Regions from separate parts of the Delftia sp. K82 genome, predicted to be linked through region 2. Evidence: riboswitches for the same ligand, from Rfam matches in the RefSeq annotation. Region 2 holds a riboswitch; the other holds the start of a gene.
The links. A riboswitch is a leader RNA that binds a small molecule or an ion and turns the genes downstream of it on or off. The one in region 2 is predicted to bind fluoride.
Positions count from the first base shown of each region.

Region 1 (15,731 bases), on a different contig from region 2:
ATGGTTAGCGAAGCCGAGACCTTGAAGTCACCGACTCAGCGCTTCACCGAGAAATTCGAGAAGGTATTTGTCCCAGCGGTTCTGCTGCTCGCATTTTTACTGCTTTTTGCGTGGGTTGTTGTTGACGAGTCATTCCGAGAGAGCTTCTACAGATCGATGGCTGTACTGGTCGCCGCCAGCCCATGTGCGCTCGCAATAGCCACACCAAGCGCTGTGCTGTCCGGTATAGCCCGCGCAGCTCGAGGAGGCGTACTGATCAAAGGTGGAGCTCCTCTAGAAGAACTTGGATCGCTGAACGCAATTGCCTTTGATAAAACCGGAACATTGACCGAAGGTCAGCCAAGGATTACCGATGTAGTACCGCTGGAAGGAGTTACGCAGGAAGAACTGCTAGAAGTGGCCATAGCAGTTGAGTCTCTCAGCGATCACCCTCTTGCTGTAGCAATTGTGAAAGATGCAGGCGCCCGCATCACCGTGCCGGTCCGCCTGAATGCCGTCGATCTCAACAATTTGATTGGCCGTGGAGTGAAGGCGACCATCGACTCCAAACCGGTTTGGATCGGTAAGGCCGAGATGTTCGGCACTGAGGGAATTCCCAGTCTAAGCAGTCAGTCAAAATTCATAATAGACAAACTCCGAGAAGATGGCCGAACAACAATGTTTGTTCGGTTTGATGATAAAGAGCTAGGAGCTATCGGTCTACTAGATACTCCGAGGCCTGGAGCGAAGGAAGCACTGCAAGAACTGCGTCGTCTAGGTATTTCCAGAATGATAATGATCTCTGGTGACCATCAAAAGGTTGCGGATGCGATTGCTAAAGAGGTGGGCCTAGACGAGGCTTGGGGTGACCTCATGCCAGAAGACAAAGTTAAGGCAATACGGGATCTAAAGAAAAATACTAAAGTCGCCATGGTTGGAGATGGTGTTAACGATGCCCCCGCCATGGCGAACTCCACTGTAGGAATTGCAATGGGAGCTGCCGGTCCCGACGTGGCTCTAGAAACAGCAGATGTCGCATTAATGGCAGATGATCTAAAGCACTTGCCTTTTGCGGTAGGCCTGAGTCGACACACCAGATCAGTCATACGACAGAATGTCTTCGTGAGCTTAGGCATAGTCGCGGTTCTAGTTCCGGCTACTATTATGGGACTCAGTATTGGTGCTGCGGTTGCGGTCCATGAAGGATCAACCCTATTAGTGGTTTTCAATGCACTACGTTTGCTAGCCTACAAGAAGCAGCAGGTTTGATCGGTGCTGACCACATAGTCTGAAAAACTGGCCCTTCGATACGGGCCAGTTCTAATTGGGGCATCGGCCCTGCAGTGCGGCCTCAGAATAAAAAATATGTTTCAAGAACAATTGGGAAATTATATAGATTCCCAGCGACACCAGTTTCTGATCACCCATATCTTCACACCATTCCTCCCAATAATTGCTATGTCATATGTGCTCATGGCAGGAGGAGGTGATCAATGGCTTGCTGATTCTATATACGGAATGCAAGGCCATGAATGGAGGTTTGTCGATAACTGGCTCGCGTCAACAATACTTCATCGAGGTGGAAAGATTGCAAGCATCCTTGCAGCAATAACAGTTTTCTGCCTCTACACTATATCTTTTCTTAAATGTGCGCCATACATTCGGTTGTGGAGAACGCCATTGTGCTATTTGCTGCTTACCATAATAGCGAGTGTGGTAGCAATAAGCTTATTAAAATCACTAACTAACATGGACTGCCCTTGGAGCCTGGTGGACTACGGAGGGGATCGCCCATTTGTAGGGCTATTTGAGACCAGGCCCTCAGGCCTCGGGCGAGGAAAATGCTTTCCTGCCGGGCATGCTAGTGCTGGATATGCATGGATTAGTCTCTATTTTTTCTACCTAATGGTTAAACCATCGTACCGATGGCTGGGCCTCGCCATTGGAATATTGTCCGGATTGATCTTTGGCCTGACGCAGCAGTTTCGAGGCGCTCATTTTGCATCCCATGACCTCTGGTCTTTAGCAATCTGCTGGTACATATCAGCACTGATGTACACCTTCTTCTCAAAATTTGAATCTCACCCCCGCAGCCACTATTGTGAAAAACAACTCTACCAAGCCTAATATTTTCGTCAATCAGCAGAAGAGCCGAAAAGGACTAAACCGACTAATTCACGCAACGCGTTACTCCTGGCGAGGCATCCTAGATGCTTGGCATGAAAAAGCATTCAGGCTAGAGTGCAAGATATTTGTCATATCCACACCTTTGGCATTGTTGATTGGAAACGGTTGGCTGGAGAAGTTTCTACTTATCGCAAGCATCTGGGTCTTGATGTTAATAGAAGTTCTCAATTCTGCTATCGAATCTGCAATAGACAGGGTAGGCTCCGAAGAGCACGAACTCTCTAGAAGAGCAAAGGACCTAGGTAGTGCGGCAGTGCTGATGGGCATACTGCTATGCTTGGCGCTATGGACGGCTACCATATACAACAACATCCGACTTTTCAATTAAAAATAGCCCACCTACGGTGGGCTATTTTTTAGATGGCAGACAGATTACCCACCATACTCATATTCATTGGGGGCAACAAACATCGACCTGCCTTGGGCATCAAAACCCTTGGGAGCAAATTTTGCAATCGGTACTTCAGAATGGTAAATTGAATCAGCCTTCCAGATGAACGTCTTTCCGTTGCTCGAAAACTGAATAATTTCTCCACAATTTATGTTTATTGGTTTTTTCTGAGAAAGGTCTATCGTTCGAAAATTCGGAGACTGAACCTCAGAGCCGTAGTAAGACTTTCCGGTAGGGAAAGTATCCGCCCATGCTTGGCTCGTAACGAGCATCATGGCAACAGCGGCAAGCGACAGAGTGGACTTCATTGGAGACTCCTTTCCTATAAAAAAATGCCATGGAGCGCTAACTCCATGGCATTCACTGTAACCGAGCCAACATTTAAATTTGCAAGCTGGACAGTTACTTTCCTGTCACATTGCAGACTGAAAACCTGGCTCTTTAGAAGGAATGACGAATACCGACTTCTGCGCCAGTAGAACTACCGCCTCCAGCCAGACCAGACGCCCCGCCGACCAAGCTGAAGTTCGCACCACCCTTGTTCGTGATACGGGCGATAGTGCCGTAGACAGCCGTACGAGTCGACATGTTGTGGACGTAGCCGATTGCGTACTTGTTAGCATCGCTCTGGTTGTACCCAACGGGGCCCTTACGCGAATCGGTGCGCACATAAGAAGCTCGGATGTAGTCCTTGCCCACAGGCACCGTCACACCAACTTGCCAGCGATCTTCTGAGCCCGCAGCACGAGAGCCATAAGTTCCAAAGGGCAGATCGTCACGCTGGAAATAACCCATCAGAGTCGCTACACCGAAGTTGTACGACGCTGCTGCACCATATTGCTTGAGCTTGGCACCAGCAGTCGTGACATCGGTTGCACCGTACGAAAGCGAGAGGCTCAGAGGACCGTTGTCATAGGCCAAACGCCCAGCCATGTGTCGACCAACTTTGGTCAGCGGATCTTCGTCCATAGCGTACATTGCTTCCGCTTGGAAACCCGCGAACTTCGGAGAGAAGTACTGAATGGCATTGTCGTAACGATAGTACGACGCGATTGTGCCAGGCAAGCGGCTGGTGACGTTGGAGCCGGCCAGGCCGATCACATTGAAGGGATCGAACTTGGTTGCATTGATGGAAGCAGGCGAGAAATCGCGACCCAGGCGAACTTCACCAAAATTGCCCATCAGGCTGATCGTCGAGCGACGCTGGAAGAATTTTCCCGTCGAGCTGAAGGTGCCGGTATCGGCATTAACGTCAGACTCAAGCCAGAAACCAGCTTTCAGGCCTCCGCCAAGATCTTCTACGCCACGAAAACCGAAGCGGCCGGACGACAGACCGCTGTTGTTCATCGTCAGGTTGCTTGGAAGATTGCTGTTGTTCACGTAACGCGTGTTCACGTCAACGATACCAAACAGGGTGACGGAGGATTGAGCACTTGCACTTGCAGCAATGCCTGCCAGCGACAACGCAACTATATGTTTGAGGTTCATGATCAGTTTCCTTAAGAAAGCGGTAGGTTGATGCCTGCTTAGGCCATCAAACGGAATCCTAAACGTCACACAAAAAAATATCGCTCAGTGAAAAGGAATGAGCATGTTTGCGCAAGCCAAAACTGCGCATTTCCATCGTTCATGAACCCTCTTTCCAACATCTCAAGCTGCAGATCTGATTTCTGATAGTTCCGAGGCATAGCGTTTCATGAAAATTGCAAATATGTCATTTTTTTGAGTGGAATATGCCATCACAAATTTGTTAGTGTCTTTGAAAAACTAGGATTCGGATTTTTTGCTCAACTTATAGTGATTCCGGGAGATGTGATGCGGAGAGAGGATTTACAGCTCAGGCAGCTTGCGAAGACTGGGGATACAGAGGCATGCTTAAAGCTTGGTGAAGCATATTTAACAGGCTCACCTGGGATAGCCAAAAATACTTCCATCGGGATTTCTTATCTCAGATTGGCGATCCCAAAAGCCGAACAAAGAGTTGCTTCCTGCTTAGCAAAAAATCTATCGCTCCGAGAGCTCATCAGCGAGGACCTGGCTTTCGCTCTTAGGCAAGCTGCTGAAGTGGATGAGATCGCTAGATTAAAGTTGTCAGCCTGGCACTTTCTTCGTTGCGAGCCAGATATGGGAATTTCCTGGCTACGCCGATGCCAGACCAGACTTATTGAGAGCAATGCTATCGATAGTCAAATTCCATCTGTTTCCAAGATATTGGAATCCTTATATGCACTACGTGTTATTAATCCGAAAGATGTCTCTTATGTCATCGAAAGCGAGGCTCGATCCGCACTAGATGAAAATCGCCTCGACAAGAGCATACAGATGATATCAATGCTCTCAATGAGCTGCCGATCTGTTGCGCTTGACCCAGTTTTTCATCAGCTGATATGCGACATTGTTGCGTATGCAGAGAAATTTAGGCGCGATTTGGGTTGTCTATCCAAGAGTATGATCGAGCAGAGCTTAGAGCGATGCTCTGCAAATGGCGATCTCAATGCGTGCCATATTTTGGGAAGATCACTAGCCGGATATCCATGCGGTCATTTACCGGCGGATCGACTTGTGCGCTCACAAAATCTCAGGAAATCCGTTGCACTCCTCTTGCGATGCGCCGATGCTGGCATGTCTATCGCTTGGCTGCATCTATTTAGAATTTGCTCCGATTACCGCAGCTCTGTAGCAAATCCAACAATGGCAAAATTTTGCCTCGAAAAGGCGGCAAAACATGGAATTGTAGAAGCAGAACGCTGCCTCGGAATAATTATTCTCAGAGAATCCTTGGATATAGATTCAATGGCAACCGGAATGAAGTTACTTCATTCTTCTGCCCACAAAGGGGATTCACTGGCTAAGACTTTGCTTTGCTCCTTCGTACTTCCTGTTTCTGGCTTAGAAGAAGATGCCGAAGCAGCAATATTAGAAATCCAAAGCGTTACTCCCATGCTGGCGATGCGACTGCGACTGGCAAGAGCTTTTGGACTGACAAAGCTCGAAGCCCTGTCCATGAATATTACAACCACCATTCGGCCATGGGGTTTGGTTTTAGAAAAGAACACCCTCGTTGCGAAGGGAAAGCTCTCCGAACCAAGAGTTATTCCTGCAACTAGCACTTATGCGATGAACTGCCTTGATATCGCATCAGCTCTTTTTACATCTAATTCGTTGGAGAGCACGATATTTGAAGGATCGCTTAGAGCGAGATCGCTGCAACTGAGGAGGTTGCTCCAGAAGTTGCATGTACAGGAGAAAATTTTCTTTTCTTCAGCGTCTTCCCAAGAAAGAGAAAGCACCAGAGTGGGGGCTAAATGGGCAAAGGTGCAAAAAGAAATCCTAAAAGAATCCTTCTAGGTGCAAATGTATAAATGCGAATAGTTGTAATTAGATCTTATGAAGATTTTCCACAATATCTCAGAGAGACTTTGCATAATTTCGAGCTCACAATAGAAGAATTTATCGACTATGACTCAGGTATGAAGTTCGCCATAAGCAATAATATTGCCATCATACTGGTTTATGAGAAACAGTCATATTTGGAGAAGGTAGAGTTATTCTGCAGGCAAGGCCCTGATAAATATCTCCCAGTTTCGGCCATCACAAAAATCACACATAACACTGGCCACCAGCTATTTTTAAGAGATAAAAAGACATTATCAATGTCGCGTATCAAAAACAACGAAGAGATCATAAAAATTGTTGAAAAAATCAAAGCCGGCTTGCTGCGCGACTTGAGAAACAGAGAGTTTTATAATTTAGAAGATCTCGTGCTTGATTTGTCGAAACAAAGAGCAGAACGTGGTGGTAAGAGACTTGACCTAACCAAAGGTGAGTTTTCGTTGCTATTGGAATTCATGCGTCGATCAGGACGGGTTTTATCCCGAGAGTATCTGGCGGTACATGTTTGGAAGAAAGAAGGCGAATTTACGAAAAATATGGTTGATGTTGCAGTACGCAGACTACGAAAGAAGCTAGACGACAATCATGAGTTGAAGCTACTCCATACTCGAAGGGGTGTGGGATATATTTTAGAAGTCCCCGCAGCCAAAGAATTGGAGCCGGAATCATCCACTCGAGATTCAGAGACACAAGCGCCTTGAACGAAAAAGTGGTGCGCCGTTTCGTATATTGGGTGTAACTGTGCTGCCTCGCAGAGAGTTGAGTCAATTAAATCGACGCAGATCCCACACACTCGCTTAAATCAAACCTCGCCAACAGAACTAGCCCAGCTCTTATTTCGCAACTGTAGAGACTCGATGTTTCCAATGCGCGCCCGCCAAGATTACGCCCCAGGTGCGGTGCAACAGCCAACCGATGTAGATCTCCAGCTGGTGCGCGTCCGGACCGGTCAGCAACATGCTGTAGTTCAGCGCATGCAGGAACCGCTTCTTGGAAATCCAGCGGCGGCAGCCCACCAGTTCCTCCTGCATGTGGAAATCTGGCCAGCAGGACCTCCAACGCTGATGAAGCCAATCTTCACCCGAAAGCGCACGTGCGTAATGGCTCTGAGCACTCGGTGCGCCACTGCACTTTAGTTTGTGCCCCCTCCCGAACGGGGGAGGAGTGAGCGATCGGCGAAAGCACGGGGCTCTGGGCTGATGCGCCGCGGCCGTCAAGGGCTCGTGAAGGTCTGCATGCGAGCCGCTGCAGCCGCTCAGAATCTGTGCACCAACAACAGGTTCACAACGAACAATTGCCGCTCACCTCGCCGTCATTGTTCATCCGGCGGCGGCTTGGTACCCCGGCGCGCCTCCCCCGGAAACCGGAACGGCCCAAGCGGAAGCTCGGCCAGAAGCAAGACCGCGTGCACCTTGTTCAGCTCGCCTGCGTGCTCATGCATAAAGGCGCGCAAGCGCTGCTCAGAGTCCAGCAGTTCCAGGCATTGAGGATGTCGCATGTCGAGCACTTCGGCATGGCTGTGCGAGAGACGTTCGCCCGGCAGGTAGCCCGAGCTGACCCGATGCAGCATGGCCTGGCGGATGTGCGCGTTCTTTGCTGCAACCAGCAGGTGATGAGCCAGCGCAGGCGCGCTCAGGCGGTGCCAGAAGCGCGTGGCCTTGGCCGTGCTAGCGCCCGGGAAGTACAGACGCAGAGCTGCCAGCGTGGCCGGTTTGGTGCTCATCATGCTGGATCCTTGGTCTTGGTTGCCTCCACATCGCGGCGTGGAACTTCGGCCCCGGTCAGGCTGCGCCTGTGGTGCTTGCTGTGGCCAATGCGCTGGGCGTGGTAGATGCCTGCATGCCCGGAGAACAGGTAGGCGGTGACGCAGCCGATAGCCGCCAGTGGTCCGATGCCAGCGCCGAACAGCTCCATCGCCATCAAGGTAGTAGCAATGGGCGTGTTCGCCGCCCCCGCGAATACTGCAACAAAGCCGATGGCGGCCATGAGCGCGAACGGCATATGCAGCAAAGGCGCCAGGACGTTGCCCATGGTCGCACCGATGTAAAACAGCGGTGTCACCTCGCCGCCCTTGAAGCCCGTCCCCAGCGAGGCGACCGTGAACACCAGCTTGCCCAAGAAGTCCCATGGCAGCATGGGCTCTTGGAAGGAGCGAGCGATGTCCGGAATACCCAGGCCGATGTAGCGGTAGGCGTCGAGCGCCCAAACCGCCGTGGCGATGACGAGGCCGCCGAAGAAAGGCCGCAGTGGCGGGTATGCGATCAGGTGTTTGACCAGCGCGCCGATCTTGTGCACGGCGGTGGCAAAGAGCATTCCGACCAGGCCAAAGAGAATGCCGGCGATGATGACGGCGACCACACTCCAAGCATCGATATTGTTCACGGCGCTCATGGCGTAGTGGGTGTGGTGGACTCCCCAGGCGGTGCAGACCTGATCGGCTACGAAGGCTGCCACGATGCAGGGAAACAGCGCGTCGTAGCGCATACGGCCGATGGCCAGCACCTCCAGACCGAAGACTGCCCCGGCCAGCGGCGTGCCGAAGACCGAAGCGAAGCCGGCGCTGATTCCGCTCATCAGCAGCACGCGGCGATCGTCTTGGTGGAGTCGGAAAACATGCGTCAGCTGGTCGGCCAGAGCGCCCCCCATCTGCACGGCGGTGCCCTCGCGCCCGACTGATGCGCCGAACAGATGGGATATGACGGTGCCGCCCAGTACCAGCGGCACCATGCGTAACGGCACCACCTGCTTGGGGTCGTGAATCTCTTCGATCAACAGGTTGTTGCCGCCGTCCACCCGCTTGCCCAACAGGAAGTAAACGAGGCCCACTGCCATGCCTGCGAAGGGCAGCAGCCAGATGATCCAGGGATGGGCCTCACGCCAGGCCGTCGCCAGGTCCAGGGACAGCAAGAAGAACGCGGAAGCGGTGCCGGCCAGGGCCGCCACGAGGGTGGCGAAGATGAACCACTTGCCCAGATAGGGAAGCAGTTCAAGCTGTTCGAAATGGGGGAATTTGCGCATTGGTCAGGTAGCTCGAATTAATCGGCCTGACCAACGACGAGTTGCATGCGCGAGCGCCTACAGCCCTGAACAAGCCAGGTTCTGTAGGCGTCATCAGCCGCACTAGTGCGGCGGTTTTAGAGGCACGCCATCTCTTTGCGCTGCATTATAGGAAAAAGCATGGATGCTGTGCAGTACGCGCCGCGAGATGGCCGGTGTTTTGATTTATTAAAGTCGTAAACATGCTAAAGAGTGGCTAACACCACTTCGTCACAGGCCCCCGCAGAGCAGTTACGCTCGCTGCCCTCATGGCATGACGACCCGTAAGCAAAGAACTGTGGCTACAGCTACAACCCCTGATCCCAGCCTTCGTGCCTTCTGCCAAAGGCGATGCGCGCAAACTCGCAGTCAGCGATGAAGCCGTCCTCAACGGCATCTTGTTCGTGCCGCAAACAGGCATTCCATGGGAAGACCTTCCCCAATCGCTGGGCTACGGCAGCGGCATGACTTGCTGGGGGCGCTTGCGCGACTGGAACGCCGCTGGTGTCTGGGAGCCGCTGCACTAAGCCATGCAGACTTGCTTGCGTGAACATGACCAAATCGATTGGAGCCGGGCCAGCATTGATGACTCCTCGGTACCAAGCCCCAGGGGCAGGAAACGGGCCCAAACCCCACTGACAGAGGCAAGCTCGGCTCCAAGCGGCATATCGTCGTAGATGCCAGAGGCATCCCGCTGGTGATCTTGGTCAGCGGCGCGAACCGGCACGACTCCACGATATTCGAGAAGTGCGTGGACGCGACTCCTGCGATTGCTGGCCTGCCAGGACGTCCCCGTAGAAGACCGGCAAAGCTGCACGCCGACAAAGGCTACGACTTCAAGCGATGCCGAGCCCACCTGAGGCAGCGGGGCATCATTGGCCGCATTGCCAGACGAGGCATTGAGAGCAGCGAGCGCCTGGGCAAACACCAGTGGGTGGTGGAGTGGATGCACAGCTGGTTTGCAGGCTTTGGCAAGCTGCGAATCCGCTTTGAACGACGGCTGGATATCCACGAAGCGCTGCTGAAATTGGCGGCAGCGGTCATCTGCGCGCGCTTCGTGGATCGGTGGTGTTCGCCAGTCTTAAGCCCAGATATAATAAAATTTAGGGAGGAGAGATGAATTTCTACAAGAGTACTAAAAACCGCGACTACGTCCTGCCGCAGGGAGCAGAACTCCCGTGTGTCGTTTACATCGTAGACAACTGGGACGACTACAACTTCGAGACGTTGTACCACCTCTGTCTGTTCAAAAAGAGCGGGGGCAAAGAAGTTCTTGGGGATGTGAAGATTCTCCAGACCAACAGTCGGAACACCAAGATCCCCGATTCGTTCCCTTCTCTTGGTCCTGAGTTCTTTAGCCTTGGTCAGGACTTGGAGTACTACGAGAACATGCGCAAGCATCTCCCGAAAACCCATCGCAAGGTATTGGATGCTTTGAACGACGTCGTCGTGAAGCCGCAGTTGCTCGATGAAATCGAAACGTCGAGTGGCTTCCGCAATTCGCTGATTCGATTCAATGATGCTAAGCTAGCTTTGCGCGACGGACTGGCAACGCTTGAGGAGCGGCCCTTGGAGAAGGGCTATAGGTTCATGTACTCGGGCAAGATTCCAGGCGCTGAAGAGGGAGTGTCCATAGACGTGGACCTTCAGCCAGATGACCCTGTGCCAGGCCGAATCCTCGCGATCATTGGTCGCAACGGAGTGGGGAAGACTCAATTTTTAGCCCAGCTTGCACGAGACCTTGCGACGACAAAGCGGGTGTCGATAGAGACAGCCAGCCAAGTAGAGTCTGCTTTTGAGCCTGCCAGACCTCTTTTCTCACGAGTCATCGCGTTGTCCTTCAGCGCATTCGACAAGTTCCAGCGCCCCGAGCCGGAGAAGTACTTCAGCTATATCTACTGCGGGGTGCGTGATGACAGCGGCGGAATTTCTAGGCGAGCACTTGAAGCGAAGCACCTTGAGTACCTAAAGCGCATCGTTGAACAAGACCGTGAGGACCATTGGGAGCAGCACGTTGCGAACGTAATGGGCGTTCCGAAGAAAATTATCTCCATTACGGAGCACATCGAGGAGCTTGAGAAGAGCCTGCCGCCCACCATGAGCTCCGGGCAGTCCATCCTGGCCTACTTCATTTCGGCTGCACTGGCTTACCTCAAGGAAGGGTCGCTGGTCATCTTCGACGAGCCCGAAATTCACCTGCATCCCAATGCAGTTGCGCTGCTGATGCAGACCTTGCAGGCACTGCTGAAGGAGTTCGACTCGTACGCAATCATCGCGACCCATTCACCGGTGGTGATCCAGGAGGTTCCCCGCAAGCGGGTCATTCGGTTTGAGCGTGAAGGCAACATCACCACTGGCAGTCCCCTCGGCCATGAGTCATTTGGGGAGAATATCGCCGAGCTGACCCGCCTGGTGTTTGAGACTGTCGAGATTCCAAATTTCTATAAGAAGACATTACAGGCGCTGGCCAAGAAACACGATTTCGACACGGTCGCCAAGATGTTCGACGAACAGCTAAGCCTGCACGCAACGGCGTACCTTGCCTCGCTGTACGAGGACGGGGATGCATAAGCTTACCCTTGCAGCCGGTCTCCCGAGAGAGCATTTTTCCGGTATCGTCGATGGGAAAAGCGGTGACCGAGGCGCCCGATTGACGGACATGCTACCGGTAGTCCAAGCTCACTATGGAGTCTTTGAGGCTGCCTATACAGTGGCGGACATCAGTGGTGTGGCTCAGGGCACTTGGACGAAGACTGAACGTGAAGACCTGCTGCACTGCTATGAGACCACGGCCAAGGCTCTGCAGCAACTGAAGACGCTGATTTTAGACAGCCAGCCGGAAGGCATTCGAGAGGTTTGCCCTTACTGCGGCATCGGTGGCCCCAGGCAGTTTGACCACTATTTGCCAAAAGAGAAGTTCCCCGAGTACAGCGTCCACTCGTACAACTTGGTGCCGTGCTGTGGCGTCTGCAATGGCAAGAAGGCCGATATCTGGCTGCAGCCCAACAACACCCGGACATTCATCAATTTTTATCTCGACTCTTTGCCTGCAGTGCCGATGCTCGACGTCACGGTTCAATGGTCAGTGAAGAACGGCAAGCTCGTCCCGGTGTCGATATTTCAGTTAGTCTGTCCAGCTGGGTTTGGAGCAGCTGAGTTCCAGCTCGTCTCGAATCACTTCCAGAAGCTGGGTTTGCTCGCAAGGTACAAGGACCAGGCGCACACTGAGTTCCTTGCCATTCGAAATGCTGCGCTTTCCAGAGAGGCGAAGACTGTAGTGGTGCTGCGTCGGTTTTTGGGAGAATTTGTCAAGAATTGGGAGCAGACTTTGGGACCGTTGAACTGGCGCATCTCGCTCTACCGAGCGCTGATTGCACACACAGACTTCCTGCAGACTTGCCTCAAGCCATAGGCTAACAGTTTGGACTGTCCCTGATAGGGGAGACTGGCCTGCGGTGTATCGGCACCACCCGATCGCCTGCGACGGAACGGCGGGTCTGTCCGATACCGACGTTCAGCGGGAGCTCAAAGAACAGCTGCAGCGCTGCCATATGGAGTGGTCCCGGTCTAGTAGACAAACCCCAGCCTCAAGCCGAGGCGCGTTCAAGCGTCTCAGATCTAGCGCCGGTCAGAGGTAGCAGTGGCGGGGAGCTTCGCCGATGGTTGCGTTTTTTAAATCATCCATCCTCTGTGCGATTTGCTCTCGGCACAGCAGGTGATGCTGCGTGCGGCGGATGTCTGCCTGTGTTTCCGACATTAGCTAGGCCCATCGATCGTCGCGGACGTACGAAGGCCGCATGAATGCTGGATCCCAGTTTCCAATTAACCCAAGAACAGCCGGCGCGGGCATAGCGTCGGCTTGCGGCTAAAGCAACCGTTTGAGCGCGCTGGAAACTCCATTGAGCATCTCCAGCGCTGGAGCGTGACACTTTGACCCTGCCTCGATTTCACGTACAGCAAGAAGTTGATAACTTCAGAGGTACGGAGAATCGAAATGAAAGAAGGCAAGCTGCCCAAGCGGCAGTACACACAGGAATTCAAGGCTGAGGCCGTCAGACTCGCGGCGTCAGTCGGCGGACACGAGGCAGCACGTCGCCTGGGCGTGCCGGTGGCAACGTTGGGCAACTGGTCCAGGCGAGGTGTCGCAGCGAGCGGCGGCAGTGGCGCGGCTGTGCCGCCCACCGAGGCGCCTGCGCGCCGCCCCGTGAGTGAACTGGAGGCGGAGAACAGCCGCCTGCGCAGAGAACTGGCCGACGCGAAGCTGGATGTGGAAGTCCTTCGAAAAGCGACGGCGTACTTCGCCAGGGGGTCGCGATGAAGTACGCCTGGATCGACGAGCATCGCGACCAATACACCGTCAGTCGGCTTTGCCGCGTGCTGCAGGTGTCTCGCAGCGGCTACTGCCAATGGCGCGTGCGCCCGCCCAGTCCCAACACGCTGGCCAACCAGGCTCTGGACGCCAAGGTGGCGGCCATCCACGATGCCAGCCGTCGAAGCTATGGCCGCCCTCGGATCGTTCACAAGCTGCGCCAGCAGGGAGAGGTCGTCAGCGCCGAGCGAGTGCGAAAGAGCCTGCGGCGCCAGGGCCTGCGCCCGGTGTACAGAAAGCCGTTCGTGACGACCACCGACTCGGCGCACCGTTTGCCGGTGGCGCCGAATCTGCTGGATCGGCGCTTTGATGGTTGGCAGAGCGACCAGGCGTGGGTGGCGGACATCACGTACGTGCCCACCTGCGAGGGCTGGCTGTACCTGGCCGCCGTGCTGGACCTGGCCAGTCGGCGCATCGTCGGCTGGTCGATGTCCGAGACCATCGACGCCACGCTGGTGTGCTCCGCTTTGAAGTCGGCATGGTGGCTGCGCAAACCTGCCAAGGGGCTGCTGGTCCACACCGACCGCGGGTCGCAGTATGCCGGCGGGCGCTACCGGGCACTGGCCGCCGAGCTGGGCATCACGATGTCCATGAGCAGGAAGGCCAATGCCTGGGACAACGCGCCGATGGAGAGCTTCTTCAAGACGCTGAAGGTCGAGCGCATCCATCAGGTACGCTACGACACGCGAGCGCAGGCCAGGCTGGACATAGTCGATTGGATCGAGGGCTGGTACAACCGCCAGCGCCTGCACTCGGCCAACGGCTTCCTGCCCCCAGTGACCTGGGAGAACGCTCGTTTGGCTGCATGACTTGGTGTACGTGGAAACGAGGCAGGGTCACCCTCTACCCCTGCGGGACAGGAGGCTGCAATCACGATGCGAGAATCTTGCGCAACGTCGAGCAGGCATTGCTCAATGCACATGCCGATGATGAATGTCCGGGTAGTGCGGATGCCTGTGAGTCAGCACCTCGTGCGTATGGGCATGGACATGAGGTTCTTTGCCGCCCCATTCAGCGCCATGGCCATGTTGATGGTGCTCATCATGTCGGTGGCTGTGCGTATGCACGATCGGCTCATGCGAGTGCTCATGCTCATGACGCTCTCGCAGGTGAAGCCAAACGCCGATGCCCATGAACACTGCCGCCGCCCAGAACAGCGTGGAGGGCGCTTCTTGCAAAATGGCGAACGACAGTGCCACACCGAACAGCGGTGCGACGGAGAAGTACGCGCCGGTACGAGCGGTGCCAAGGGTTCGGAGTCCGACAACGAAGAGAGTCAAGCTGAGTCCATAGCCCAGGAACCCCACAGCCATGCTTGATATGACAGCTGCGGGCTCGGGTTGCTGAGCTCCCATGTAGACAGCCAACGCAGTGTTGCAGACTCCGGCCAACAGACCTTTGCAGCACGCAATGACCATTGCATCATTCGAAGACACTTGGCGCGTGAGGTTGTTGTCGATGCCCCAGCAAAGGCAAGCAGCCACGACGAGCAATGCATGGGGCGAAAGTGAAGCGCCACCGGGTTGCCAGGAAAGGAGCACACCACCCACGACGATGGCGACCATGCCGAGCACGATGTGCCGGTCAGCGTTTTCCTTGAAAACGACCCATGCAATCACGGCGGTAAGCACCCCTTCGACATTAAGAAGCAAAGATGCTGTCGCACCCGATGTCTCGGTAAGGCCCCACATCAGAAGCGCCGGGCCCAGCATCCCGCCGAACAGTACTGCGCCAAGGAGCCATGGGATGTCCTTCTTCGAGATACCAACCGCCGGCGCTTGGTCGGGCCTGTCCCAAAGTTGCCGGATGGCGAGCAATGCACCAAGACCGATGCCGCTTCCGAGGTACAGCAGTCCCGCCAACAACAATGGCGGCACATCTCCAACGAGGAGCTTAGCGAAAGGTGTGCTGGCACCGAAAAGGAGGGCCGCAGCCAGGGCAGGAGATGCTGAGCGGACGGACATGGGATGAACTTTGGAGCTGATTGCTCTCAATCCTAAGGGTCCCCCACCGAAGGGCCTGCCCGATGTTCGGCATACCCCGTTTGCCAAAATGGCCCTAGCGAGTCATTGGCATACAGCTTTTTGCACACGAACAGGTAGACTCCCTCCCCGTGCGTAAATCACTCATCCTCGTAGCAGTGCTCTTCGGGATGCTCTGGCAAAGTCTTGCCATAGCAGGCTCGGCTGTCTATGGAGAGGATTTCGAGCACACGCTCATGCACTGGTCTGAGGCAGGACACCATCATCACGATGATGGGTCCTTCCACGAAGCTGATTCGGACGACGCCAGCCAGCACGTCGCTCTGGACGCAGTGTTGAGCCTCTCGGCCCTGCTGCCCTCCATGTCTCTCAGTCTTCCTCCTGCAGATGCTGG
Region 1 covers NZ_MYFL01000003.1:1,201,697-1,217,427, forward strand. The annotation lists gene KDK82_RS22255 (heavy metal translocating P-type ATPase) at 1-1,248, shown strand, start outside; gene KDK82_RS22260 (phosphatase PAP2 family protein) at 1,498-2,106, shown strand; gene KDK82_RS22265 (diacylglycerol kinase) at 2,081-2,494, shown strand; gene KDK82_RS22270 (CzcE family metal-binding protein) at 2,539-2,865, opposite strand; gene KDK82_RS22275 (porin) at 2,999-4,045, opposite strand; gene KDK82_RS22280 (hypothetical protein) at 4,373-5,905, shown strand; gene KDK82_RS22285 (winged helix-turn-helix domain-containing protein) at 5,920-6,651, shown strand; partial or broken gene KDK82_RS33285 (chromate transporter) at 6,823-7,076, opposite strand; gene KDK82_RS22295 (DUF190 domain-containing protein) at 7,263-7,676, opposite strand; gene KDK82_RS22300 (voltage-gated chloride channel family protein) at 7,673-8,968, opposite strand; fluoride riboswitch at 9,046-9,112, opposite strand; partial or broken gene KDK82_RS22305 (IS5 family transposase) at 9,283-10,106, shown strand; gene KDK82_RS22310 (ATP-dependent endonuclease) at 10,103-11,557, shown strand; gene KDK82_RS22315 (HNH endonuclease) at 11,550-12,398, shown strand; one part of gene KDK82_RS22320 (IS3 family transposase) at 12,981-13,272, shown strand; one part of gene KDK82_RS22320 (IS3 family transposase) at 13,272-14,164, shown strand; gene KDK82_RS22325 (DMT family transporter) at 14,267-15,319, opposite strand.
Region 1: it holds a riboswitch for fluoride, as region 2 does, so the genes downstream of both, KDK82_RS22300 (voltage-gated chloride channel family protein) here and crcB (fluoride efflux transporter CrcB) in region 2, are expected to answer to the same signal.

Region 2 (15,731 bases):
GCTGTGGCACGGCCACCGCATCGCCGTCCACCTGACGCCCCATGCACCTGGCCCCGGCGTGGACACCCCCGAAGACCTGGAGCGGGTGCGCGCCCGGTTGTCCGCCTGAATCCGATCCCGCATACGCCAATACAGATGCGCCAATGGCGATGCCCGGCATCGCCATTCACAACACAACTGCACATGCGGTTTTGTCGGACAGCAAAACGCAGTTTTTGGAGATTGCACAGGCGACAGTTTTGCCCTCTGCGTGTAAGCCAGTGTTAGCCCTGTGCGTGCTATCCTTGCCCGCGACAAAAATATGACGCATGGACTGTCCGCCCCGGTGGGCCGATCCGGCAGACAAGAATTTCTACTCTCCTCAAGGACTTCCATGAAACTGATTTTGTTGGGCGCACCCGGCGCCGGCAAAGGCACGCAAGCCGCTTTCATCTGCCAGAAGTACGGCATCCCCCAGATTTCCACCGGTGACATGCTGCGTGCCGCCGTCAAGGCCGGAACGCCCCTGGGCCAGCAGGCCAAGGCCGTGATGGACGCCGGCCAACTGGTCAGCGACGACCTGATCATCAATCTGGTCAAGGAACGCATCGCCCAGGCCGATTGCGCCAACGGCTTCCTGTTTGATGGATTTCCCCGCACCATTCCCCAGGCAGACGCCATGAAGGCCGCTGGCGTAAAGCTGGACTACGTGCTGGAGATCGATGTGCCCTTCGACGCCATCATCGAGCGCATGAGCGGCCGCCGTTCCCACCCCGCCTCGGGCCGCACCTACCACGTCAAGTTCAATCCGCCCAAGATCGAAGGCCAGGACGACGTGACCGGCGAGCCGCTGGTGCAGCGCGAAGACGACAAGGAAGAAACCGTCAAGAAGCGCCTGGACGTCTACAGCAGCCAGACCCGCCCCCTGGTGGACTACTACCGCGCATGGGCCGAAAAGGAAGCCGCAGCGGCGCCCAAGTACCGCGCCATCAGCGGCCTGGGCTCGGTCGAGGACATCACCCAACGCGCATTGGCTGCACTGGCTGAGTGATGCAGGCCATGTGCCACAACGAAAAAAGCACCCGCAGGGTGCTTTTTTGTTGACCGCCAGCAACTGAAGAAATGCCGGTGTCGCCGCCCGGCTCAATCGCGCGGCTGCGCTGCTAGCGCCAGCATCATCGCAATCCGGGCCTTTGCCACGGGCAGCTGCGCCAGATCGGCCTCTGCCGGGTTGGTCCCAAGGCCGGAGGCCACGGGCAGGCCTTCGGCACAGCGCGTGCCCCGCCAGATCCAGACGCCCTTGTCACGGGCACGCTGCAAGGCCGCTTCCATGCCTTCGTGAACCGTCGCATTGCCCGTGCCAGCCACGACGATGCCACGCACGCCTGCCGCCACCAGCGCATTCACGCCGCTGGCACGCGCCAAGGCGCCACTGAACACCACCTCGACCCAGGGCAGCTCATCCAGCGCCAGCAGATCAGATGACATGGCCGCAGGCACCATGGTCCGCGCGGACGGCGCATCGGGCACCAGCCAGCGCACACGCCCTTCCTCCACCAACGCCTGCGGCCCGCCTTCCACGGAGCGCATTGCCTGCAGCCGGTAGGGATGGACCTTCTGCACCTGGTCTGCCGCATGCACCTCGCCGCCTGCCACCACCCATACGCCGCTGCGCCCGCCGCTGGCAGCCAGGCTCACGGCATCGCGCAGATTCTGCGGCCCGTCGGCCAACAGGGCCGTGGCCGGGCGCATGGCGCAGGTCAGCACAATGGGCTTGGTGGCCGGCAGCAGGCTGTGCAGCAGCCAGGCCGTCTCTTCCAGCGTGTCCGTTCCATGCGTGATCACCACGGCGCGTGTGTCCGCATCCTCCAGCGCCTGCGTGCAGGCGCGCAGCAACGCGCGCCACACGGGCCAGTCCATATCCTTGCTGTCCACCTGCGCGATCTGCTGCGTCTGCACGGGTCCCAGCGCCTGCTGCTCCAGGTCCGGCACGGCCTCCAGCAGCGACTGCACCGTGATCTGCCCGGCCTTGTACCCCACGCCCTGCGACTGCGAATCCGCCCGGCCGGCGATGGTCCCGCCCGTGCCCAGAATCACCAACTTTGACTGCCCCACTTGCACCTCTTGGAAAACTGGTTAAAAATACAGATACTGTATAAATCATCAGATGGCCTCCCAGCCTGCCATCTGCCCTCAAGGACCGGACGCACGCCATGCTCGACCATCCCAAGCTCACCGCCCGCCAGCAACAGATCCTGGACCTGATCCAGGCCGCCATCTCCCGCACGGGCGCGCCTCCCACACGCGCGGAAATCGCCAACACGCTGGGCTTCAAGTCCGCCAACGCTGCCGAGGAACACCTGCAGGCCCTGGCCCGCAAAGGTGTGATCGAACTGGTCAGCGGCACCTCGCGCGGCATTCGCCTGCGTACCGACACCGTGCGCAACATCAATGCCGCGCGCGGCACCAGCTTCGGACTGCCGCTGTCGGCCCTGGCACCGCTGATGCTGCCCCTGGTGGGCCGCGTTGCGGCGGGCTCGCCCATTCTCGCCCAGGAACATATCGACCAAACCTATTCCGTCGAGCCCAGCCTGTTCCAGACGCGCCCCGACTATCTGCTGCGCGTGCGTGGCATGTCCATGCGCGACGCGGGCATCATGGACGGCGACCTGCTGGCCGTGCAGTCCGCACACGAAGCCCGCAACGGCCAGATCGTCGTGGCGCGCCTGGGTGATGAAGTCACCGTCAAGCGCCTGCGCCGCACCACGCAGGGCGTGGAACTTCTGCCGGAAAACCCCGATTACCCGGTGATTCGCGTCGCCCCCGAAGAGGCCTTTGCCATTGAAGGCCTGGCCGTGGGGCTGATCCGCAACAGCATGTCCATGTAAGCCGGACTGGCGGCCCTTCTCAGGCCGCCTCACCCCATTTCACGCACCGCCCAGGTGGTAGGCGCGAAGCCTTGGAGCTTCGCCCTGGGCGGAGCTTTGCCCGCAAACCGCAATCCTGCCTGTGTCCATGCCTCTTTGAAACACGCCAACAGGAGTCGTCACATGGGATTCGCTCTGCCAACACTGTCTTCTTTTTCCTTCCTGCGCCTGGCACATGGCATCCGCCTGACTGCGACCGCCATGGAGTCGGCCATGCCACTTGCACAAGCCCCTGCGTGCCAGCCATTACCTGCTGCAGCACCCGAGTCCGCCAACGTGATCTCTTTCAGCAAGGCACGCCGGCGCAGCCAGCAGCGCCGCGGCAAGGCCGCACGCGCTGCAGACCATGGAGATGCCCAGCTGATCCTGCCCTTGCTGCCGACGCAGCCCGCCCTGCAATCCGCACCTGAGCAGCCTTCAGGCCTGCGCATCATCCAGCGGTCGCCGCAGGAGCAGCCGGAATGCCTGTTCATCTCCGGGCGCATGGCCGATGTCTGCGCTGCGCTGGAGCGCATGGAGGCGCATGGCGGACCGGCAGCCAACTGAGGCCCGATGCAAGGTGTGCGACACACCTTGCACGACACAAACCTGGGCGGCGCGGACCGCGTGCCGCACGAGGAATCGGCCTGCGCAAAGCTGCTGCAGGCTGGCGGCCACCACTACCCTGTAGCGCACATGCAACAAGTGGACGCCCTCTTTGCGGGAGGGGCGCAGGCCTGAAAGATAATTGATAAGCATTCTTATTATCTTTTGCAGCAGCGATTGCCACTGCGCCCGCCTCCTCCGCCCCAGCCTTCTCCGTGCACAGCCTCTACCAGAATCACCATCCCTGGCTGGAAAGCCTGTTGCGCAAACGCCTGGGAAACCGTGACGATGCCGCCGACCTGGCCCAGGACACCTTTGTGCGCCTGCTGCGCTCGCCCCTGCCGCAGCAGGACATCCGCGAACCCAGGCGCTACTTGGCCACCATCGCCCGGGGCCTGGTCGCCGACCTGTTTCGCCGCCGCACGCTGGAGCAGTCCTATCTGGACTATCTGGCCCAGTTGCCACAATCACTGGCGCCTTCGCCCGAAGAGCAGGCCATCGTCCAGCAGACCCTGCTGGATGTGGACCGCATGCTCCAAAGCCTTCCTCCCAAGGTTCGCGAAGCCTTCGTGCTGGCCCAGTTCGAGGAACTGAGCTACCCAGAGATCGCCCAGCGCCTGGGTGTATCGCTGCGCACCGTCAGCAACTACCTGACCCGGGCGATGGAGCATTGCTGCCTGGTCCTGGCATAGCCACATGGGCGAGAGACATCTGGAAGGCAACGACCGCCGCGCCTTGCATGAGGCCGCCGCCTGGCACGTGAAACTGCGCGGCGCCTCTGCCACAGCAGGCCTGCAACAGGACTGGCAGAAATGGCATGAGGCCGATCCCGCCCACCAGCGCGCCTGGCTGCGCGTGCAATCCGTCACCGCGCAACTGTCGCATCTGCCCGCACCACTGGCGCGCCAGGCGCTGGGCCGTCGCACCTCGCCCACCCGCCGCTCCGTGGTGCGCGGCGTGGCTCTGGGCCTGGGCAGCGGCGCCATGGCCTGGATGGCCTGGAAAGGCGCACCACTGGAAAGCTGGCAGGCCGGGCAGCGCACAGCCACGGGCGAGCGCCGGGATCTAAAGCTACCCGACGGCTCCCTGGTGGCCCTGGATACGGCAACCGCCTTGGACACCGTTTTTGACGACCGCCAGCGCCTGCTGCGCCTGCACCGTGGCCGCATCCTCGTCGCCACCGAGCCCGACGCGCTGGGCCGCCCCTTCAGCGTGCAGACCCCGCAAGGCCACGTACTGGCCCTGGGCACGCGCTTCACGGTTCATCTCGCGGACGATGGCCTGTGCCATGTCACCGTGCAGGAAAAGGCCGTGCGCCTGCAGCCTCTGGACAGCGATGCACCCTCCGCGCAATTGCAGGCCGGACAGCAGGCCGCCTTCTCGTCCAGCGCCACCCAGCCGCCCACGTCCGCAGACCCCTTTGCAGCCAGCTGGCATGAAGGCGGCCTGGTCGCACTGGACATGCCGTTGGGCCAGCTGATTGACGCCCTTGCCCGCTACCGGCCCGGCTACCTGGGCTGCTCGGCCGAGGTCGCCGGGATGCTTGTCTCGGGCGCCTTTCCCGTGGATGACACGGATCGCGCCCTGGCCGCGCTCGTCAGCCGCTTTCCTCTGCAACTGCGCACCCGCACCCGCTATTGGGTGGAGGTGCAAGCGCGATCAAGCTGAGATGATGGGATGAGGCCGTGGCGAAGTCTCTCGTCCAAACCAGCACTTCAGAGCGGCGCATACGGGTGATGCACCACGTCGAAGCCCTCCTCGTCGGAGGGCGCGACAAAGTAGCTCGTGATCAGGTCGAATTGCTCATCGCTGGCCTGAAACGGATGCTCGCCTGCCGCATTGCGCACACGCAAGCGCTGCTTGCAGACCTCGTCAGGCACATCCAGAAAATGCAGGCGGTGCGAGGCGCCCACTTTCTCGAACACGCTGCGCGCCCAGCCCCGCCCCTCCAGGGTATTGGCCGGAAAATCCAGCACCACCGACACGCCAGCGTCCAGCAGCGCCTGTACATGCGCCCCCATCAACCCCTTGAGCCGCGTGCTGCAACGCACGTAATCGGCCACCGACTGCATCTCGCCGGGGTACAGGCCGGCCAGCCAGGAATCCTCGCTGACCAACACCGTTCCGGGCCCGGCCGCCAATTGCCGTGCCAGCGTTGACTTGCCCGAGCCGATCTTGCAGCAGACCATGTGCAGCGTGGCAAGCCGCGCGTTGGCGGCAGGGTCATCGGCATATTCTGCGCAACGGGGCCGGGACTGTTCGGAAACCTGCATATCCATCTCCTGAAAGGCTTGAGAAAACCCCGGAGACAGAATGAAAAACCCGCCTCCTCTGGGCGGGTTGCATGGCGCTGAAGGCCGCTGGCTAACCCACCATCCAATGGATGGTGCGAATAATCTGCGTTGCGTTCCGGCGGGCCATGGCGCACAGCATAGCGCAATCACGGTGTCTCAATGGGCCACCATGCGCACCAGCCCCAACCCTGCAAACAGCGCAGCCACGCCCAGCACCAGCGAGCCCAGCGCATACAGCACGGAGGCCAGCCAGTCGCCACGCTCATACAGCATGCCGACCTCCAGCGCGTACGTCGAAAACGTGGTGAAGCCACCCAGAATGCCAGTGGTGATGAACAGCCGCGCACTCTGCGGCAGCGATGTCTTGAGCGCAAACCACTCCACCACCACCCCCATCACGAAGGCACCCAGCACATTGATCGCCAACGTACCCAGTGGATACGCACCGCCCACCAGCCGCAGTGCGAGCAAGTTCGCGCCATGCCGGAGCGCAGACCCCAGGCCGCCTCCAACGAACACCAGAATGAAACCGTAGAACCCCATGACCGTCCTTTCATCGAATAACCGGGACGGGCGTGCCGGGCAAGATCAAGACATGGCCCCGCCACCGGCAGGACCCATCCCACCAAGGCAGGAGCCATCAGCCCTTCGCAGGGCGGTTTCGGGAAGCTCCATTCCCATCGTGCAGCGAGTGCTGGCTGCGGGGGCGAGTTTACTCTGGACCTGGCAAGCGGCAGAGGTGTGAGATTGCGTTGCAGACGCTGGCCGTACCCTCCAAATGACCAGCGGCACAATGCAACAATGAAATTCATCGTGCTCCTGATCATTGCAGCGGCCTTGCTGTACGGCACAGCAAGGCTTTCCAACATTCACATCGGTGAGCGCGCCGCAGGCGGCCATGACGGCACACCGACCACAGCACAAGAACGTTTCAGGCAAGCCGAGAAGGAGGCTCAGGAGACCGCTGAAGCAGCCCGCCGCGCTGCCCTGCGGGACGCAGAGTGAAGCGGGCCATTCAAACCAAGACGAAAGTTGCCGGGCATGCGGGTCAAAGGACTATTCTTCGTCTGTAATTCGGATCCGATCAGGCCCATCAATTCATCGATATGCATATGCGACTCTTGACCACAGCAATCTTTACAGCACTTTTCGCATTGCCTGCCGCAGCCCAGGTCTTTCAATGCAAGGATGCTTCTGGAAAGTCGACTTTCTCAGACAGTCCTTGCAGCAGCAATGACACTGGAGCTCTGATACAGCGCAAAAAATCGGACGATGAGATCTCCCGTGAGCGGGCTGATGCAGCACAGGCGAATGAACAAAAGTATCAGCGCCAGCTGAACGAAATGCAGCAGCGCCAGATCGAGAGCCAGCAGCGTATCATCGAGCAGCAAGCCCGCCAGACAACTGCTCCTGCGCCCGAGCAGCTCGGCGCGTCCCTTCAGTGCAAGCAGGCGCGCAAGGAGCTGGAATTCGTCTCCAGCATTCGCACCATTTCCCAAGACGAAAAACGGATGCGGACCAATGCCGCGATCACGGGTGTCAATGCTGCATGCGGCTCAAATACGCCCCTGATGCAGGAGCCGCCGAAGGTGATTGTGACACCGGGAGTACCCCACTCCATTCAGCAACCAGTTTCTCAATGAGAACCAGGCACGGAACTGCCAGATATCGAGCGCAATCATGACTCCTCTCGCGCCACTCAGCAGCGGGGGAACATGTTCAGGCATTCTCCCAATGCCACACAGCCTCTTCAGACCGCCGCCAACCGGTCTTCACCGACTTCACAACAGGCGGCCATCCACCAAGCCTTCTCGACATCGTCGTCGCCAAGACGTTCCAGTGTGTAAGCCACTGATACGGTTGCGCGGAGCCGACCTTGGCCTGCCTGCCTGCGTTCGTTGGATAAGCCACGGGGCGAGCGGAGCAAGATGCAGCTTGCCATTCAGAAGCAGCCTGTGCGGCTGGCATGGTGGGCCAACGGCCGCACTTCGCCGGCTTGAGCCTTTGCATCTGCGAGGCTTCTGTAACGACAGGTCCAAGATTTGGTACTGACCGAAGCCTCCAGCCTCAGGTTGGGACAAGCTTGAACGACAATGTGTTCGCCGGGCTTCAGGGCCTTGGCTGCGCGAGCGTCGTAGAACCTTCAAGCAGCCCAGCTCAGGCAAGTGCCGACGATGCCGAAGACAGAGCGCAACGACAGATTAAAGTGTCTGCCGACAACATCTTGCGCGGCAAACCAGAGATAAATCAAAGGCTTATGACGGATTCACAGGCAATGAACATCATCATTCTTGACGACTACCAGGACGCCGTGCGAAAGCTGGACTGTGCTCGTCTGCTGGAGCCCTTCAACGCCAAGGTCTTCACCAATACCGTCAAGGGCGTTGGCCAGCTGTCGGTGCGGTTGCGCGATGCGGACATCATCGTGCTGACCCGCGAGCGCACGCAGATCAGCCGGCAGCTGCTGGAAAAGCTTCCGCGCCTGAAGCTGATTGCGCAGACCGGCAAGGCCGGCGCTCATATCGATGTGCAGGCCTGTACCGACCAAGGCGTTGCGATTGCCGAGGGCGTGGGCTCGCCCATTGCACCGGCAGAGCTGACCTGGTCGCTGATCATGGCGGCCACGCGGCGGCTGCCGCAGTACATCGCCAACCTCAAGCACGGCGCCTGGCAGCAATCGGGCTTCAAGGCTGCGTCCATGCCTGCGAATTTCGGACTGGGCAGCGTGTTGCACGGGCGCACGCTGGGCATCTGGGGCTACGGCCGCATTGGACGGCTGGTCGCGCACTACGGCCATGCCTTCGGCATGCAGGTTCTGGTCTGGGGCAGCGAAAGCTCGCGCCAGAAGGCGCAGGCCGATGGCTTTACGGCGGCGGAATCGCGCGAGGCTTTCTTTACCGAATCCGACGTGCTGTCCATGCATCTGCGACTGCATGAGGCCACACGCGGCATCGTCACGGCGCAGGATCTGGCACGCATGAAGCCTACCGCCCTGTTCGTGAACACCTCGCGCGCGGAGCTGGTGGAGGCCGATGCCCTGCTGGGTGCGCTCAACCGAGGCCGGCCGGGCCTGGCGGCCGTGGACGTGTTCGAGAGCGAGCCCATTCTCCAGGGCCATGCGCTGCTGCGGCTGGAGAACTGCATCTGCACGCCGCACATCGGCTACGTGGAGCAGGACAGCTACGAGCTGTACTTTCGCGCTGCCTTCGACAATGTGGTGAACTTCGTTGCGGGGCAGCCCAGCAACATCCTCAATCCCGAGGTGTTCTCAGGCCCGGCCCGCGCAGGCTGACGACCGGATCAGGCGGGGGCTTGCGCCACCCGCCCTTGCCCTGCACTCAACGGCCGCCCTGGCCGGAGTCGCCACGTGCGGCCGTGGCGCGAAAGGCCAGTTCATCGGCCACCGCCTCATAGACAGCCTGGCGCACGACGGATTCCACCTCCTCGCGCAGACGCACGACGATGGACCGTGTCTGCTGCTGAACCACGGTGGCAATGGCGTCGCGCAGGCGCTGGTCCAGCACCAGGTCCACACGCTGCATGAGGCGATGGACCAGATATTCCTCGGTGACCTGCTGCGCATGACTGTCCCAGATGGACTCCATGGTGGGGGCGGCCGGCATGGCGGGGGAAGCCGGCGTCGGCGCGGCAGCCGCCTCTGCCACGACAGCCTGCACCACCGGGACCACCAGGTCGGCAGGGACCACTTCCCCGACCGGTGCCGCGTCGCCCGCTGAAGCCACATCTGCCGCACCTGCCGCACCTGCCGCACCTGCCGCACCTGCCGCATCAGTCACATCAGCCATTTCGGCCAGACGGCTTTCCTGGGCCAATTGCATTTCCACGGACGGGGCGCTGGGCGGCTGATAGTCCGAGAGCACAGGCTGCATTGCAGGTGTCGGGATTTCCTCAGGTGCATCCTGCTCGGTGACCATGGGCCGCTGGGGCTCCAGGTCCTGCGGCAGCGGCGGCAGGGACGCAGGCAGGGTGACCACGCCACGCCGAGGCGCCAGCATGCCTTCGCTGGCCCAGGGCGTCGCTTCGTCCGTCAGCGGCAGTTCGGACACGGGGGGTGCCAGGGGTGCCGGGGGTTCGACCGCCTGAACCGGTGCCTGCACCGCATCCACCGCAACGACATCGGTGAGCGTGGGAACAAAGCGCGGTGGGGTTTTGGAGGGAGGAGCGCTCATGGCTTACTCCTTGAGGACCAGGTCATGGCGCTTGATGGAAATACCCTGGGCCGCATAGTGCTTCCAGCGCTGCCGGGCCAGGTGGCGGTCTTCCTCGTCGGTGGCGGAAACCACTTCGACGACACGCGCAAAGCGCTCGAACCCTTCGGGCACTTCGCCGCCCAGGTTGACCAGCATGTCGTGGTGCGGCGCGCCGTCCAGCCGCTCCAGCAGAACGATGGGCGAGAAGGCCATGATGTCTGCCCCATCGCCTTCGCCCGCATGGGCCAGGAAGTCGGTGGGCGAGACACTCCACAGCCTGGGCGACAAGGCCTTGAGCAGCGGCGGCGACCCCAGCACCACCAGTTGCGTGCGGTGCCTGAGCGCCTTGCGCGCCAGGCGGCAGACATAGGCCAGCTTGTCGGGCGCGTTGAAATGGAACGCCACTTCAGTCAAGCGATGCTCCCTTCAAACAGGCCCGGGCCGACGGGGACGATGCGCTCATGCCTGCTCCGGCTGAGCTGCAACTGCAGCCTTGCGGCGGCTGGCAGATCCTGCCTTGGGTGGCACCGGCTTCTTGGGTGCAGCAGCTTTATGGGGTGCAGCAGCCTTGGCCTGCGCCTTGCCAGCATCGATGCCGGCCAGCAGATAGTGCAGCAGCAGGCCCACGGGGCGGCCTGTACCGCCCTTGGCGGCGCCGCTCTTCCAGGCCGTTCCGGCGATGTCCAGGTGCGCCCAGGGAATGTCGCCCACAAAGCGCTGCAGGAACTTGGCTGCCGTGACTGCGCCACCCGCGCGGCCAGCCACATTGCCCATGTCGGCGAAATTGCTCTTGAGGCCTTCGCCGTACTCCTCGTCCAGCGGCATGCGCCAGCAGGGGTCAAGTGCTGCATCGCCGGCCTGCTCCAGCGCGCGGGCCAGTTCGTCGCTGGGCGAGAACATGCCGCTGCGCAGCCCGCCCAGGGCGATGACGCAGGCGCCGGTCAGCGTGGCGATGTCCACCATGGCGCGGGGCTTGAAGCGGGCGGCGTAGGTCAGCGCATCGCAGAGCACGAGACGGCCTTCGGCATCGGTGTTGAGGATTTCTATGGTCTGGCCGCTCATGCTGGTGACCACGTCGCCCGGCTTGACGGCAGCGCCGCCGGGCATGTTCTCGGACGCCGGAATGAGGCCTACGACATTGACGCCCGGCTGCAGCCGGGCCAGCGCATGGAACACGCCCAGCACGCTGGCAGCGCCGCCCATGTCGAACTTCATCTCGTCCATTTCAGCAGCAGGCTTGAGCGAGATGCCGCCGGTATCGAAAGTGATGCCCTTGCCGACCAGCACCACGGGCGCGGCACCCTTGGCGCCGCCGTTGTAGTGCAGTTCGATGAAGCGCAGCGGCTGCTCCGATCCTTGGGCCACGGCCATGAAAGCGCCCATGCCGAGCTTGGAGACTTCAGCGGGACCGTGGATCTTGCAGCTGATGCCGGGCAGCTTGGCCAGGGCGCGGGCCGCGTCAGCCAGCAAGGTGGGCGTGGCGTGGTTGGCGGGGCGATTGGCCCATTCGCGTGCCAGGGTCATGCCTTCGGCCTGGGCCACGGCGGTCTTGAAAGCGTCGGCAACGCCATTCTTGTCGCCCGCCTTGACGGCTGCGGCAATCACCAGCTTCTTGAGCGCCACGGGCTTGGCCTGCGGCTTGGTGTGGGTATAGCTGTAGCAGGCATCGGCCGCCGCCAGAACGGCGGCAGCAACGGCAGGACCTGCCGCATCGAAGCCAAAGCACAGCAAGGCCTTGCCAACACCGGTCGCCTTGAGCGCGGCACCTGCGCCGGCCACGGCCTGGCGCACTTCCCGTGCCGAGCCGTTGCCCGCACCCAGCAGCACGACGCGGCGTGCGGCAACGGCTGGCAGGCCGTACAGTGCCAGCTGTTTGCCGGCTGCCGTTTCGAAATCTCCGGCCTTGACCGCGTGTGCGACCAGAGTGGACAGCGCGTCGCTGCCCGTGACCGTGGCTTCGGTCACCAGCACCAACAACAGGTCACACTTTTCACGTACTGCTGCGGCAGTCGTCAACGGCTTCAGTTCAAAGTTCATAATCGGCGTTTTCCTTTCAGCCAATGTTATTCGATTCATCCATACGCAAAGAGCTGGCCCGCAGCTTCGGTGCCACGGTCGTGGTGCTGATCACGGTCGTCATGACCATGATGCTGATCCGCACGCTGGGCCAGGCTTACAAGGGCAATGTCAGCCCTTCCGACGTTCTGCTGGTCATGGGCTATACGGTGCTTGGCCAGTTGCCCACGATTTTGGGCCTGGGGCTTTTCGTGGCCGTGGTCGGCTCGCTGTCGCGCATGTACCGCGACAGCGAGATGGTGATCTGGTTCGCCGCAGGCCAGGGGCTGGCCAGCCTGCTGCGCCCGCTGCTGCGCTTTGCCTGGCCGGTGCTGGCCGTGATCGCCGTGCTGGGCCTGGGCATCCTGCCCTGGGCCAATCAGCAGATCGAGCAGATCAAGACCCAGTTCGAGCAACGCAGCGACATCGACCGCATCGCTCCCGGCGAGTTCCAGGAGTCTGCCGGCGGCTCGCGCGTGTTCTTCATCGACAAGGACGTGCCCAGCGCCACCGCTGCCAACAATGTGTTCATCGTGGCCAATGAGCGCGGGCGCGAGTCCGTGACCTCGGCGCGCGGGGCGCGGCTGGAAGTGGTCAAGGGCGAACGCATGGCCGTGCTGACCGACGGCCAGCGCATGGAAACGCAGACCAGCGACGGCTCGGTGAAGATCAGCGAGTTCAAGGAATACGGCACGCAGCTCGGCGGCGGCAACAATCTGGCCGCTGCCGAGGAAATGGCCGCTCGCAGCACCTACACGCATGAGCTGCTGCCGCGCACCGAACCCATCTACCGCGCCGAGTTGGGCTGGCGCATAGGCCTGCCGCTGGCGGCGCTGAACTTCGTGATCCTGGGCCTGGCCGTGGCCAGCGTGAACCCACGCGCTGGTGGCAGCGGCAGCCTCATGCTCGCGCTGTTCGCCTTCATCGTGTACTACAACCTGATGACGCTGGGCGAGAACTGGGTGGCCTCGGGCAAGCTGAGCATGCCCGCCATGACGGCCCTGCTGCACGGTGGAACATTGCTGCTGGCACTGCTGGTGCTGCTGGTGCGGCACAAGCGCTGGTCGCCGCGCGACCTGTGGCGCAGGCCCTGCAAGCCGGCTGCCCTGGACGACGCAAAGGCGGTGCCCTGATGAGAGTTCTGAGAAACCTGCTGTACCGCGACATCATCGCGGCCGTCAGCTATGTGACGCTGGCCTTCCTGGCTCTGTTCTTCTTCTTCGATCTGGTCGATGAGCTGCGCTGGGTCGGGCGCGGCGGCGACAACGGCTACCAGATCACGCACGCCCTGCTCTTCGTGGTGCTGCGCATCCCTAGCCACTTGTACGAGCTGATGCCCATCACCGTGCTGATCGGCACCATCTACGTGATGGCGCGCTTTGCCCAGAGCTCGGAATTCACCATCATGCGCACCAGCGGCATGGGCCCCTGGCTGGCGCTGCGCACGCTGATGGTGCTGGGCCTGGGTTTTGTGCTGGCCACCTTCGGCACGGGCGACTACCTGGCGCCGGCGGCCGAGAACGCGGGCCAGAACATCCGCGCCATCCACCTGGCCCAGCTGTCGCGCGGCGCCACGGGTGCCTGGCTCAAGGAACGCCAGGGCGATCACTCCATCGCCATCAACGTGCGCGCCATCCGCGGGCCCGGCGATTTCTCCAATGTGCGCATCTTCGACTTTGACGGCCAGGGCCGCATCTCGGCCCAGATCCATGCGCAGGCGGCGCAGGTCAGCGAGGATGGCGAATCCTGGACGCTCCAGGGCGTTGAGGCCAGCCGCCTGAAGGCCAAGGCCGACGGAGGCATGGTGCTGCTGCGCGAGAAGGAGGACAGCCTGGTCTGGAAGACCGGCATCAGCGCCGAAATGGTCACGGCCGCGCTGCTCAAGCCCGACCGCATGTCCACCATTTCGCTGTTTCAGTACGTGCGCCACCTGGAGGCCAACGGCCAGGCCGCGCAGAAGTACGAGATCGAGTTCTGGCGCAAGGTCTTCTACCCCATGAGCTGCCTGGTGATGGTGGTGCTGGCCCTGCCCTTTGCCTATCTGCATTTCCGCTCGGGCGGCATCGCGGCCTATGTGTTCGGCGGCGTCATGGCCGGCATCAGCTTCTTCCTGTTGAACAACGTGTTCGGCTACATCGGCACGCTGCAGACCTGGTCGCCCTGGCTGACCGCTGCAGCGCCGGGCCTGCTCTACAGCCTTCTTTCCTTGACCGCGTTCACCTGGCTGGTGCTGCGCCGCTAGATCCGTTGCCATGCAAAACGACACAACAGCGGCCGGCATTGCCGGCCTGATCCTGCTGGCCCACGGCTCCCGCGACGCCCTGTGGCGCCAGCCCATCGAGGCCGTGCTCGGCGCCGTCCGGCAAACGCGGCCCCACGGCCTGGCTGCATGCGCCTACCTGGAAGCCTGTGCGCCCGACCTGCCCACCGCCGCGCGCGGGCTGATCGAGGCGGGCGCGACGCACATCACCGTGCTGCCCCTGTTCCTGGGCACGGGCAAGCATGCGCGCGAGGACATCCCCAAGCTGGTGCAGGAGATCCGCGACACCCACCCACAGGTGACCGTGGAACTGGAGCCGGCCGTGGGCGAGCATCCACGTGTCACGGCCCTGTTGGCAGAGCTGGCGTTGGCGGCCATGGAGCCTTCCGGCAGGTCAGGAAGCTGAAATAACGAATCGCTTCTTTATATAAATGCAGCATAATGGCGCGCTGCACCCAGCTGTCACCGCCATGAACCTGCACCAATTCCGATTCGTCCAAGAAGCGGCGCGCCGCAACCTCAACCTCACCGAGGCGGCCAAGGCCCTGCACACCTCGCAGCCCGGCGTCTCCAAGGCCATCATCGAGCTGGAGGAGGAGCTGGGCATCGACATCTTCGCGCGCCACGGCAAGCGCCTCAAGCGCATCACCGAACCCGGCCTGGAGGTGCTCAAGAGCATCGAACTCATCATGCGCGAGATCGGCAACCTCAAGCGCATCGGCGAGCAGTACAGCGCCCAGGACAGCGGCACGCTGTCGATTGCCACCACCCACACCCAGGCCCGCTACGTGCTGCCGCCCGCCGTGGCACGGCTGCGCGACCTGTATCCCAAGGTCACCATCAGCCTGCACCAGGCCACGCCGGCCGAAGTGGCGCGCATGGTCATCGACGAGATCGCCGACATCGGCATGGCCACCGAGTCCCTGGCCGACTACCCCGATCTCGTCACCCTGCCCTGCTACGAATGGCAGCACGTGCTGGTCATGCCCACGGGCCATCCGCTGGCGCAGAAGGAGCGCATCACGCTGGACGACATCGCCCATGAGTCGCTGATCACCTACCACCCCTCGTTCACCGGGCGCGGCAAGATCGACCAGGCCTTCGCCACGCGCCGGCTGCGTCCGCGCATCGTGCTGGAGGCCATTGACTCCGACGTGATCAAGACCTATGTGCGCCTGGGCCTGGGCATCGGCATCGTGGCCGAGATGGCCATGCGCGACGATCCGGTCAACGACCTCGTGGTGCGCCCCATGGGCCATCTGTTCGGCCAGAGCGTGGCGCGCGTGGCCATCAAGCGCGGCGCCTATCTGCGCAACTTCGTCTACCGCTTCGCCGAACTGCTCAGCGACCGCCTGACGCGCGACCTGATCATGCGCGCCATGAGCGGCCACGTGCACGACTACGAACTCTGATCCTCCGC
Region 2 covers NZ_MYFL01000001.1:2,492,309-2,508,039, forward strand. The annotation lists gene kdsB (3-deoxy-manno-octulosonate cytidylyltransferase) at 1-109, shown strand, start outside; gene adk (adenylate kinase) at 374-1,030, shown strand; gene KDK82_RS11000 (asparaginase) at 1,123-2,094, opposite strand; gene lexA (transcriptional repressor LexA) at 2,193-2,867, shown strand; gene KDK82_RS11010 (hypothetical protein) at 3,030-3,452, shown strand; gene KDK82_RS32745 (hypothetical protein) at 3,480-3,626, shown strand; gene KDK82_RS11015 (sigma-70 family RNA polymerase sigma factor) at 3,707-4,183, shown strand; gene KDK82_RS11020 (FecR domain-containing protein) at 4,188-5,159, shown strand; gene KDK82_RS11025 (ATP-binding protein) at 5,207-5,764, opposite strand; gene crcB (fluoride efflux transporter CrcB) at 5,942-6,328, opposite strand; fluoride riboswitch at 6,410-6,473, opposite strand; gene KDK82_RS11035 (hypothetical protein) at 6,587-6,790, shown strand; gene KDK82_RS11040 (DUF4124 domain-containing protein) at 6,898-7,428, shown strand; gene KDK82_RS11050 (D-2-hydroxyacid dehydrogenase family protein) at 8,061-9,077, shown strand; gene KDK82_RS11055 (hypothetical protein) at 9,124-9,975, opposite strand; gene KDK82_RS11060 (DNA polymerase III subunit chi) at 9,979-10,410, opposite strand; gene KDK82_RS11065 (leucyl aminopeptidase) at 10,456-12,033, opposite strand; gene lptF (LPS export ABC transporter permease LptF) at 12,057-13,184, shown strand; gene lptG (LPS export ABC transporter permease LptG) at 13,184-14,293, shown strand; gene KDK82_RS11080 (sirohydrochlorin chelatase) at 14,304-14,717, shown strand; gene KDK82_RS11085 (CysB family HTH-type transcriptional regulator) at 14,782-15,723, shown strand.